DNA from 3 places in the Noviherbaspirillum saxi genome. Region 3 is predicted to be linked to each of the others. Evidence: predicted binding sites of a transcription regulator. Region 3 holds the regulator's gene; each other region holds the start of a gene.

Region 1 (4,263 bases), on a different contig from region 3:
TCCGGCAGACGGTGTTCGTATTTCCAGAGTTTCTCGCCAGTCTTGACATCGAGCGCATAGATACGCGAGTACGACGCGGTGACAAACATTTTTCCGTCGTGGATCAGCGGCTGCGATTCCTGACCGCGCTGCTTTTCGCCACCAAAGGAAAACGACCAGGCTGGCACCAGCTTGCTGACGGTCTTGGTATTGATCTGGTTAAGTGTGGAATAGCGCTGGCCTTGCGGGCCCATGCCCCAGGACAGCACGTCGTTGGTCGACTTGGCGTCAGCCTCGATCATTGCGTTGGTGACACCGGCGGCGTGAGCGCCCATAGGGGCGGCGAATACCACCATCAGGGACAGCGTGATCAGATTCGATTTCATTTACTCCTCCTGTTATTTGAATAAAGCGCATGGCGCTGATTGACCGGGTTTCTTCGCTTCCGTCTGGAGCCGAGCCTAGCGCACGCCCTGTCGGGCCAGGGCGTCACACTCTTCGTCACTAAACAAGCGCGAACGGGTAAGGAAGCGTTTGCCCGTTCCGTTTTCCAGCGAAAACATTCCACCCATGCCATCGACCACATCGATGATCAGCTGCGTGTGCTGCCAATACTCGAACTGGTCATGACCGATATAGAACGGCGCGCCGTGCAAGGTGCCCAGACATACATCGATCTGGCTAATGTTGAATTCACCTGCCGGATAACACATCGGCGAACTGCCGTCGCAGCATCCGCCGGATTGGAAAAACATCAGCGCGCCGTAGCGTTTGGTTAGGGTATCGATCAAATGCATTGCGGCCTCGGTGGCGACCACTCTTGGTGGTGCTGTATCTGCCATGTCTCGTCCTGTTTCAGTTACCTTGATTACAGTGAGATGTTCCGGCAGCGTGCGCGGCCGGAACACAAGCATTGCTACCTCAGAAGAAACCCAGCGCTTTCGGGCTATAGCTGACCAGCAGGTTCTTGGTCTGCTGATAGTGCTCCAGCATCATCTTGTGGTTCTCGCGGCCGATGCCGGACTGCTTGTAACCGCCGAATGCCGCATGGGCCGGATACAGGTGATAGCAGTTGGTCCAGACGCGGCCCGCTTCGATGCCGCGGCCCATGCGGAACGCACGCGTGCCGTCACGGGTCCAGACACCGGCACCCAGGCCGTATAGCGTATCGTTGGCGATTGCCAGCGCATCGGCTTCATCCTTGAAGGTGGTCACCGACACCACCGGTCCAAAAATCTCTTCCTGGAAGATGCGCATCTTGTTGTGTCCGCGGAAGATGGTTGGCTGCACGTAATAACCGCCGGCCAGGTCGCCATCCTGCGTCTTGCGCTCGCCGCCGAGCAAAACCTGTGCACCTTCCTGCCTGCCGATGTCGATGTAGGACAGGATCTTTTCCATCTGCTCCTGCGATGCCTGCGCGCCTATCATCGTGGAAGCGTCGAGCGGACTGCCCTGCTTGATCGCTGCAACACGCTTGATCGCGCGCTCGATGAAGCGCTCGTAGATCGATTCCTGGATCAGCACGCGCGATGGGCAGGTGCAGACTTCGCCCTGGTTCAGCGCGAACATTGCAAAGCCTTCCAGGCACTTGTCAAAGAAGTCGTCGTCCTGATCCATCACATCGGCGAAGAAGATGTTGGGCGACTTGCCGCCGAGTTCCAGCGTGACGGGAATCAGGTTTTGCGACGCGTATTGCATGATCAGGCGGCCGGTGCCGGTTTCGCCGGTGAATGCAATTTTGGCGATGCGCTTGCTCGATGCGAGTGGCTTGCCCGCTTCCAGGCCGAAGCCGTTGACGATGTTGATCACGCCCGGCGGCAGCAGGTCCGCGATCAGCTCAATCAATACCATGATCGAAGCCGGTGTCTGTTCGGCCGGTTTCATCACCACGCAGTTGCCGGCGGCCAGCGCGGGCGCCAGCTTCCACACTGCCATCAGGATCGGGAAATTCCAGGGAATGATCTGGCCGACGACGCCGAGCGGCTCATGGAAATGATAAGCGTAGGTGTCCGCATCGATAGGCGAGACGCTGCCTTCCTGCGCGCGCACGCAGCCGGCAAAGTAGCGGAAATGATCGATCGCCAGCGGAATGTCGGCAGCCATGGTTTCGCGGATTGGCTTGCCGTTGTCGAGGGTTTCTGCAGTCGCCAGCAATTCGAGATTGGCTTCCATGCGATCGGCGATCTTGTTCAGGATGATCGCGCGTGCGGCCGGCGATGTCTTGGCCCACTCCTTTTTCGCTGCATGCGCGGCATCCAGCGCCAGTTCGACGTCTTCTGCCGACGAGCGGGCCACTTCGCAAAAGCTCTTACCGATGACCGGGCTGACGTTCTCGAAATATTCGCCCTTGACCGGCGCCACGAATTTCCCGCCGATGAAGTTGTCGTAGCGCTGCTTGAACGGGTTCTTGATGCCAAGTTTGCTGATGTCTGCCAGATTCATTGTCGTCCTCCGAAGGTCGTATGTGAGAAGTGTCTAATCCAGGTGTTGCCAGGATGATGTCTTCATCGCAATTGGCGTGCCATGTGGTTCGGCACGGCTGAACATGGCTTCGGAGGTCGGTTTGGGTATGATTTGTTCTATCCTTTACGTGCGGGGACAGAATCGGTTGTTTTGTTTTTGAACAGTTGGATGGGCAGTGTTCCAAACTGCAGCACTTGTTCGGCTGAAGCAAGAGGTTGCGCCAGGAGCTACTTATTCTTGGTCATGGCTTGCTTGGGTTTTCGTGACCATCCCAAGAGGAATTTTCGGTGCTGGTTAAACCGGTGTTGGACTGCAATATCATCGCTGGCGTACAAATCCGATCGACGACAGGTCATGAAAAGTGGAGTGAGGACGACTCTCGTCGTAATCTCGTTATCCAGCCTTCATAATTTCTCTGGCTTCGCCCAGCGGTTCAAACCAATGCAGGTTCAGGTATTTGTTCCGGAATGATCAATTAAACGTCTCGATATGGCAATTGTCTGTCTTAATTCAATCGGTTCGCAATCTGTGGATCATGATTAACCAGGTAATTGTTTACTTCATCAGGTAGAGGCAACTTGTCATTTACAAATATCACGTCGTAGCAATGCTGCATGAAGCTACGTACACCGTAGGGTGTTGGAACAGGGGCGGAACTGGCCTGCCAAATAGCTTCCCATATTTCACCGTTTGCCTGCTCTGTAACTAGCAGGTAACGCAACGTATTACGGACAACAGTTTTTGTGTTCGGCGTAAATGACTGAAATCGAGGAAGGACGAAACCTGAAATAACACTTTCAACGTAGTCGCGGTTTTCCCAGTCTTCATCACTTCCATCTATTCCATGTTCATCCAAAAATATGAGTTCATAGAACAAATTAGGTAAAACATAGCCGTTTACAAGGTTTTCTATTTTCATGAGATTGGTCTTAGAAGGGGAAACATAGTGTACGGGTGGCCATTGCGATATACAGCATTTACATTTGTTGTGAACATCCATTTATTGGCTGGCGCCTTGGTAAATCCTTCACCGATCAAACCCTCCATTTGAAAGGAGTATGCTCTGTTTACACTACCGTTCAAGTGGAATATCGAGTCGGCTCTTTGCATTGCGGCCCCCATGTCTCTCGCGGACATAAATCTTGTCGAATCTCTGAACGCTCTGTCTAAGGACCCATCAGGTGCCACGCGTGTCGTTGCCCGGATTTCTTGATCCAATAATGTCGTATTAGGGCCGTGCTTTTCTAAAAAATGCGTATTTGGATTGACGGTAGCTGCCTCCGAATCACGTTTTTCCAGCCAGTTGGACCAGGTACTTTCACTTTTAGCCTTCAGAAGTGCGCGGCGTTCATTAGGGTTGAGGTGGCCCCATTTTTTATGCAATTCTGCCATGCGATTGGACGTCTCCAATGCTGGCGGGTTGGAAGTCTTGCGGGCGGCTAGCTCTAACTGATGCATTCCGCCAGTAGCCAGTTCGCTCATTGTCGACGGTGATGGCGGACTCCACTTCCCGACGCGGACGGCACCGCCTTTGGCGCTCATTGCGCCGCCCAGCATCGCTCCGCCAAACATGGCCCACTTTTGACCATCTGATCCGACTCCAAATGCTTTCCCGCCTATCCATTCGCCACCCAGCTGGCCGGCCGCGCCGCCAGCAAACCCCGCAGTCGCGATGATCGGACCGCCAATGACAATGGCACTGCCCAATCCGACGACAAATAGTGCGGCATGCACTGCATCCGGGACCAGCTTTTCAGGATGCAGAACATCGGTCTGGACAGTGTTGCCACCAATGAAGACATTCCCCGAGCCGCCTGTGAT
Region 2 (4,263 bases), 380 kb from region 3:
CAAGTCCGACGCGCGCGATGTAATGCACGGTGCGTTCCAGATACCAGCCTTCTTCACGATACAACTGCAGGAATGCGCCCGAATACTCTAGCACTTCTTCGTGCGTCTTCAGCTTGACGAAGAAATGCGCGACTTCGGTCTTGATACCGCCGTTGCCGCCGACATAGATTTCCCAACCGGAATCGACACCAATCACACCAACATCCTTGATGCCGGATTCGGCGCAATTGCGCGGGCAACCGGAAACGGCGATCTTGACCTTGTGCGGCGCATACATCTTCCACAGCTCGCGCTCCAGTTGCTGTCCCATCAAGGTCGAATCCTGGGTACCGAAGCGGCACCATTCCGAACCGACGCAGGTTTTCACCGTGCGCAGCGCTTTTGCGTACGCATGGCCGCATGGCATGTCGAGGTCTTTCCAGACTGCCTGCAGGTCTTCCTTCTTCACGCCCAGCAAGTCGATGCGCTGGCCGCCGGTCACCTTCACCGTCGGAATGCTGTACTTGTCCACTACATCTGCGATGCGGCGCAAATCATTCGCCGTGGTCTCGCCGCCCCACATGCGCGGGATCACCGAGTAAGTGCCATCTTTCTGGATGTTCGCGTGCGCACGTTCATTGATGAAGCGCGATTGCGGATCGTCCTTCGCCTCATGCGGCCAGGTAGAAATCAGGTAATAGTTGAGTGCAGGCCGGCAAGTCGCGCAACCGTTCGGCGTCCGCCATTCCATGAAGCGCATGGTGTCGCTAATGGCCAGCAGCTTGTTGGCCTTGATCGCATCGCGCACTTCCTGATGCGTATGGTCCGTGCAGCTGCACAACGGCTTGATCTTGTTGGCGGTCGAATAGTCGCCGCCGGCGGTGGACATGATGATCTGTTCCACCAGGCCGGTGCAGGAACCGCACGATGCCGATGCCTTGGTATGCTTGCGCACGTCTTCCAGCGTGAACAGACCTTTTTCCTTGATCGCCTTGACGATGGTGCCCTTGCAGACGCCGTTGCAGCCGCAGACTTCCGCGGTATCCGGCATCGCGGCGGCCTTGGTGAAACCTTCGTGACCAACGTCGCCGGGGCGGCCGGTATTGGACTCGCCGAACATCAGCGTGTCGCGAAGCTCGCCGATGTCCTTGCCTTCGCGCAGCAGGCTGAAGTACCAGGAACCGTCGACCGTATCGCCATACAGGCAGGCGCCGACCAGCTTGTCATCCTTGATCACCAGCTTCTTGTACACGCCGCCTATCGGATCGGACAGCACGATTTCTTCGGTACCTTCGCCACCCATGAATTCGCCGGCCGAAAACAAGTCGATGCCGGTGACCTTGAGCTTGGTCGAGGTCACCGAACCCTGATAGCGGCCGATGCCAAAGTTCGCCAGGTGATTGGCGCAAACCTTCGCCATTTCGAACAGCGGAGCAACCAGTCCGTACGCGGTGCCGCGATGGTTGACACACTCGCCGACCGCATAGATGCGGGGATCGTAGGTTTGCATCGTGTCGTTGACGACGATGCCGCGATTGCAATACAAGCCGGCGGATTCGGCCAGTGTGATATTGGGACGAATGCCGACCGCCATCACCACCAGTTGCGCCGGCACTTCCAGACCGTCGGTGAAGCGGATCGCTTTCACATGGCCGTTTTCATCGCCGACGATTTCCTTGGTATTTTTCTCAAGCAGAAAAGACAAGCCACGATCTTCCAGCGATTTCTGCAGCATTTTGCCCGCAACCGGATCGAGTTGGCGCTCCATCAGCCAGTTCGGCAAATGCACCACGGTGACATCCATGCCGCGCAGCTTCAAGCCATTGGCCGCTTCCAGCCCCAGCAAACCGCCGCCGATGACGACCGCATGCTTGTGCTGCTGCGCGGCGTCGATCATCGCGTTGGTATCCTGGATATCGCGATAGGAGATGACTCCTTTCAGATCCTTGCCGGGAACCGGCAACAGGAAAGGGTTGGAACCGGTCGCCAGCAGCAGGCGGTCGTATTCCGCCACGGTGCCGTCTTCCGCAATGACCTGCCGTTTCTTGCGGTCGATCTTTGTGATCTTCTTGCCAAGATGGAGCGTGATGTTGTTTTCCGCATACCAGTCGACATCGTTGAGCATGATGTCCTTGATGGTCTGCTCGCCGGCGAGCACCGGCGACAGCAGGATGCGGTTGTAGTTGGCGTGCGGCTCGGCGCCGAATACGGTGATGTCGTAGATGTCCGGTGCGATCTTCAGCAACTCTTCCAGAGTGCGCACACCAGCCATTCCATTTCCAACCATGACTAACTTCAGCTTCTTCATTAAAGCTCCCTCTCCGCGCGGCTTCGCCATTGAAGCCATTCAATGAACATGGCGAACTCTAAGCAGATCGCGTGCCATAGAGGAAACAGCAAAAACGCACTGTGATGACAACGCGGATGCACCTGTCCGGTGCATCGCGGGCGACGTTACTGCGCTTATAGGTGCGCTGCACCATTCAGATCTCTTTATTCGGGGGCATTTCCGCTCAAAACCAGTGGCATGGCGCTTGCATTGCAAGGCAACAGTCTTACTATCTTTGATGCAAAGGAGCATTGTGAAAACAACGTCGTTCTGGAAGGCGGGCCACACGCCTACCCTGCTCGCTTCATTCTTTTATTTTGATCTCAGCTTCATGGTCTGGGTCCTGCTGGGACCGCTGGCCGTGCAGATTTCGAAAGACCTTGGACTGACTCCCGCACAAAAAGGCTTGATGGTGGCAACGCCATTGCTGGCCGGCGCTTTGCTGCGCATTGTAATGGGCGTGCTGGTCGATCACCTCAAACCGAAGAAGGCTGGCGCCATCGGTCAGGTCATTGTGATTGCCGGATTGACCTGGGCCTGGCTCGGCAATATCGACAGCTATGAAACCATGCTGACCCTGGGCGTATTGCTCGGTGTGGCCGGTGCGGCCTTCGCCGTCGCATTGCCGCTAGCGTCGCGCTGGTATCCACCCGAGCATCAGGGTACGGCGCTCGGCATTGCCGGTGCAGGCAATTCGGGCACTGCGTTTGCCGCCTTGTTCGCCCCGACGCTCGCCATCGCCTTCGGCTGGCAAAACGTGTTCGGCCTCTGCCTCATTCCGCTAGGCGTTGCCTTTCTTGTCTATATGGTATTTGCCAAGGACTCGCCGGGTGCGCCGCCGCCGAAGTCGATGACCGAATATCTGCACGTACTGAAAGACAAAGATGCGTGGTGGTTCATGTTCTTCTATAGCGTGACCTTCGGCGGCTTTTCGGGGCTGGCGTCTTCGCTGACGATTTACTTCAACGCGCAGTACGGCCTGTCGCCGGTGACGGCTGGCTACTTTACCGCTGCCTGCGTATTCGCCGGCTCTCTGGTGCGTCCGGTCGGCGGCATCGTCGCCGATCGCATCGGCGGCATCAAGACCTTGTCGATCATGTATGTGCTGGCAGGCACCTTCCTGTTCATCGCTAGCCTGGGCATGCAATCCTATTTGGGTGCGCTGGCTGTCTTCGTGTTGGCGATGCTGGCGCTTGGCACCGGCAATGGCGCAGTGTTCCAGCTGGTGCCGCAGCGCTTTCGCAAGGAAATCGGCGTGATGACCGGTCTGGTCGGAATGGCCGGCGGTATCGGCGGCTTTTATCTTGCCTCCAGCCTCGGTTATTCCAAGCAGATCACCGGCAGCTACCAGCTCGGCCTGACCATCTTTGCCGCGCTCGCGGTATCGGCGCTGGTTGGCCTGTCGGTGGTGAAGAACCGCTGGCGCACTACCTGGGGCAGCGCTGCGATGACCACCGCAAAAATCTAATCATCTGTCGCGTCGCTACGGCAACGCGACAGATGATTCGCGACATGGGACGGCAATGTAACGCGTTGCCGTCCCGTGTACACTTTGTGACACCCATCCTATTCCTCTCGTCTCATGTCCCTATCCGTCCTGACCGGTTACGCATCGCGTACCGGCCTTCGCGAACGCAATGAAGATTTCGTCGGCATGGCGACGCCCGATGAACCCGACCTGTCGACCAAAGGCATGCTGGCTGCTATCGCCGATGGCATTTCCGGCAATGCGGGCGGACGCGAAGCAGCCGAATATACGGTGCGCGGCTTGCTGACGGATTACTTCGCAACGCCCGACACCTGGCCGGTCACACAGGCTATGGACCGGGTACTCAAGGCGATCAACAGCTGGGTCCAGGATCAGGGTGCCAAGCGGCGTGAAGTGGCAGGTATGGCAACCACGCTGACCGCGCTGGTATTGCGCGGCAGCTTTTATTATTTTTCGCATGTCGGCG
Region 3 (4,263 bases):
GACGCGTGAACTTCGCCTGGCGGGCAATGTTCATGGCACTTATCAAGCTCCTCAGCGCTAATTCGTTATAACGTATGCTTCTCTTCCGGGATTTTTGATGAAACGTTTTTTTTGGATGCTGTTGCTGCTGGGTGCGACTGCCACAGGCAGCGTACAAGCGGAAAAAGCGGATTCCGAGAAGCCGACCAACGTTGAGGCCGATCAAATGGCCTATGACGACGTCAAGCAGATCAATACCTTTACGGGCAATGTCGTGCTGACCCGTGGCACCTTGGTCATGCGTGCGCACAAGCTGGTCGTATCGCAGGACCCGGCCGGATATCAGTATGCGACGCTGACCGCGGCGCCTGGCGGCCTGGCGACATTCCGGCAGAAGCGCGATGCCGGGCCCGATCAATGGGTAGAAGGGCAGGCTGAGCGTATCGAATACAACGGCAAGACGGAAATGGTGAAGCTGTTTTCAAAAGCGAAGATGCGGCGACTGGAAGGAAAGAAGCCAACCGATGAAGTCGAAGGCGAGTTCATTTCCTACGACAGCCGCGCCGAGTTCTTCACGGTCAACAATACACCATCGGGCGAAACCAAGCCTGGCGGCGGGCGTATCAAGGCGATCATACAGCCGCGCAATGACGCAAAGGACAAGTAGCATGGCAAGCACATTGGTCGTTCGCGGCTTGCAAAAGAGTTACGGCACTCGACAGGTTGTGCACGACGTGTCGCTGCAGGTGGAAAGTGGTGAAGTGGTCGGATTGCTGGGCCCGAACGGGGCCGGCAAGACCACGTCGTTTTACATGATCGTCGGCTTGGTGCCATCGGATTCCGGCGAGATCGACCTCGACGGCGTCGCGATATCGCGCATGCCGATTCATCGTCGTGCGACACTTGGATTGTCTTACCTGCCGCAGGAAGCGTCAGTATTTCGCAAGCTGACGGTGGAAGACAATATCCGCGCAGTACTGGAATTACAGCGGGTCAATGACAAGCCGCTGCCTAAAGCGGAAATCGACAAGCGCCTCGGAAGATTGCTGGCCGAGCTGCAGATCGAACGGCTGCGCGAAAACCAGGCGCTGTCGCTATCCGGCGGCGAACGGCGCCGGGTCGAGATCGCGCGTGCATTGGCGACCAATCCGCGCTTCGTGCTGCTGGATGAACCATTTGCCGGCGTCGACCCGATCGCGGTGATTGAAATCCAGCGCATCGTGCGCTTTCTCAAGGAGCGCGGTATCGGTGTGCTGATCACCGACCATAACGTGCGCGAAACGCTGGGCATTTGCGATCGCGCCTATATCATTAACCAGGGGTCGGTATTGGCAAGCGGCCGACCTGACGACATTATTGCCAATGAATCCGTGCGCCGGGTCTATCTCGGCGAGCACTTCCGGATGTAAGGAAGAAGCAGACAGGCATGAAACAGACACTCCAACTTCGCGTATCGCAACATCTCGCGCTGACCCCGCAACTGCAACAGTCTATCCGTCTGCTGCAGTTGTCGACGCTCGAGCTGCATCAGGAGCTGGAACAGATCCTTTCCGACAATCCCATGCTGGAACGCGTCGACGATCCGCTCGATCATTCAGTGCGATTGCTGGCAGATGGTGCGATCAACACGCCGCCGGCCAGCAACACTTCTGAAGCGCCGGTCCAGGAATCGTCTTCGACCACGCGCGAAGAAGGAGAAGGTAATTTTGAGGGCGGCGAAGGCGGCGAGAATGCGACAGCCTCCGACAACGACTGGAGTTTCGACGATGTCGCCCGCACCTCAAAAGCGCCGGAAGACGACGATGCGCGTCCTCAGCTCGAAGCGCATGAAACCACGCTGCGCGAACACCTGCTCGAGCAGATGCGGCTGACGGTGCGCGAACCACGCGATCGCGCACTGGTGGAATTGATCATCGATGCGCTCAATGACAACGGCTATCTGGATGAACCGCTGGAAGAAATTCATGCGCGTCTTCCGGAAGAGCTCGACATCGACATCGACGACCTCAATGTCGCGCTAAAACTATTGCAAAGTTTCGAGCCGGCCGGTGTCGGCGCGCGCAATGCGTCCGAGTGCCTGTCGATTCAAATCCGCCGCTTTCCGAAAGTACCGATGGTGACGCGGCGGCGTGCGCTCGATATCGTGGAAAAGCATCTGTCGTTGTTCGCCCAGCGCGATTTCAATAAGCTGAAAAAAGCGCTCGATTGCGACGATGAAGATCTGCGCGAAGCACAATACGTAATCAAGCAATGCAATCCGCACCCAGGTGCGCTATATGCGTCCGATGCATCAGATTATGTTGTGCCGGACGTGATTGTGAAAAAAACCAAGAACGGCTGGCAAGTCATGCTCAATCACGATGTCATGCCCCGACTGCGCGTCAATGCGCTCTATGCGAATATCCTCAAGCAGAGCAAAGGTGAGGGATCACTCTCTTCACAATTGCAGGAAGCGAAATGGCTGATCAAGAACATGCGTCAGCGTTTCGATACCATCCTGCGTGTTGCACAGGCAATTGTCGATCGGCAGAGGAATTTTTTCTCGCACGGGGCAGTTGCAATGCGCCCCCTTGTCTTGCGTGAAATTGCTGATACACTTGGTTTACACGAGAGCACTATCTCTCGGGTAACAACTCAAAAATACATGCTCACTCCCCATGGCATGTTCGAGTTGAAGTATTTCTTCGGTAGCCACGTCGCCACGGAAGCAGGGGGAGAAGCTTCATCGACGGCGATACGGGCCCTGATCAAACAATTGATAGGAGCAGAAGACCCCAAGAATCCTTTTTCAGATAGCAAAATAGCGGATATGTTGGGGGAACAGGGCATGGTCGTGGCACGACGTACTGTCGCAAAATACCGTGAAGCCCTGAAAATTCCTCCAGTCAATCTGCGCAAATCCTTGTAGTCTTTGTTGTAGTGATGTTGCTGTGTTCCAGCGTAGCCGGTCTACGCATTCCGGGGCACGTTTGCGAACCTCCAGCGACGCCATCCATAGGAGCGCTGTATGAATCTCATAATCAGTGGACATCATCTCGATTTGACACCTGCCATTCGCGAATACGTGCAAAACAAGCTGGACAGGATTATTCGCCATTTCGATCATGTCATTGATATTGCAGTCATCCTCGGGGTTGAAAAGCCCTCTGAAAAAGATAAGCGGCAAAGAGCCGAAGTCAATCTGCGCTTGAGGGGGAATGTCATACATGTGGAAAGCTTTGCCAAAGACCTGTACGCGGCGATCGATACGCTGATCGACAAGCTGGACCGCCAGGTAATCAAGTACAAGACCAAGATGCAGGATCATCAGTGCGAAGCGCACAAACGCATGCCGGAAGCACCGACAGCCGCGTAAATCGTGATCCACGCCGGGCAAACCGGCATCGCAATGAAGGGCGCCATGGGCGCCCTTTTTTGTTGGCGGTATCTTGAATGTCGGCGCCGCGACCGACGCCGCAATCGCATAGCCGATAGAATATGGCGTTTCGAATCCATACTCGCCTCTCCATGACCGAATTCGTCCGCACCGCGATCCATCACCATCTTGGCGTCATCACACTGGACCGTCCGAAGGCGCTCAACTCGCTATCGCTGGCCATGGTGCGCTCCATCACGCAGGCCCTGCTTGCATGGCGCAACGATCCGGCGATACGTGCCGTGCTCATTCACAGCAGCAGCGAAAGGGCATTCTGTGCCGGCGGCGACATCCGCTTCTTCCACGATGCAGGCAGCGCCACGCCACGCGGGGACAGCGCCTTGCTGGAAGACTTTTTTACCGAAGAATATGCGCTGAACCACCTGATCCATTTCTATCCGAAACCGTACATTGCGATCATGGATGGCATCGTCATGGGCGGCGGTATGGGGGTGGCACAGGGCGGTGAATCGAACCGGCTGCGCATCGTTACCGAGCGTACCAAGATGGCGATGCCGGAAGTGAATATCGGACTGTTTCCCGATGTCGGCGGCAGCTACTTCCTTTCGCGCGCACCCGGGCAGCTGGGTACCTATCTCGGCGTGACCGGCGAAGTGATCGGCGCGGCAGATGCGCTGTATGCGGGGCTGGCCGATGTATTTGTTCCTGCGTCGGAGCTGGCCACGCTGCTGGGCTTGCTGGCGACAGCGACCGATGTACGCGCTGCCGCGGCCGAGTTCGCTGCACCGTTCAAGACCCAGATCGATCCGGCTGCCAGCAAGCTTGCGGCACAACATGCATCGATCGACCGCCATTTCGCACATGACAGCGTAAGCACCATTACCGCCTCGCTCGCGGACGATGGCGAC

The links. Region 3 encodes sigma-54, which starts transcription at its own class of promoters, with help from an activator protein. Its sites were predicted from a motif close to TGGCANGNAANCTGCTTT; they were not measured.
Region 1: adh (aldehyde dehydrogenase) is a predicted target of sigma-54. The motif match lies at 2,486-2,503, and genes of this name have one in related genera.
Region 2: D3871_RS13270 (nitrate/nitrite transporter) is a predicted target of sigma-54. The motif match lies at 2,503-2,520, and genes of this name have one in related genera.

Annotation. Positions count from the first base shown of each region.
Region 1 is NZ_QYUO01000002.1:358,369-362,631, forward strand. It holds gene D3871_RS17535 (PQQ-dependent methanol/ethanol family dehydrogenase) at 1-335, opposite strand, end outside; gene D3871_RS17540 (DUF779 domain-containing protein) at 441-821, opposite strand; gene adh (aldehyde dehydrogenase) at 901-2,421, opposite strand; gene D3871_RS29940 (hypothetical protein) at 2,948-3,361, opposite strand; gene D3871_RS17550 (PAAR domain-containing protein) at 3,358-4,263, opposite strand, start outside.
Region 2 is NZ_QYUO01000001.1:2,808,643-2,812,905, forward strand. It holds gene nirB (nitrite reductase large subunit NirB) at 1-2,287, opposite strand, end outside; gene D3871_RS13270 (nitrate/nitrite transporter) at 2,562-3,776, shown strand; gene D3871_RS13275 (bifunctional protein-serine/threonine kinase/phosphatase) at 3,891-4,263, shown strand, end outside.
Region 3 is NZ_QYUO01000001.1:3,189,713-3,193,975, forward strand. It holds gene lptC (LPS export ABC transporter periplasmic protein LptC) at 1-61, shown strand, start outside; gene lptA (lipopolysaccharide transport periplasmic protein LptA) at 98-646, shown strand; gene lptB (LPS export ABC transporter ATP-binding protein) at 648-1,388, shown strand; gene D3871_RS15085 (RNA polymerase factor sigma-54) at 1,406-2,887, shown strand; gene hpf (ribosome hibernation-promoting factor, HPF/YfiA family) at 2,987-3,334, shown strand; gene D3871_RS15095 (enoyl-CoA hydratase/isomerase family protein) at 3,487-4,263, shown strand, end outside.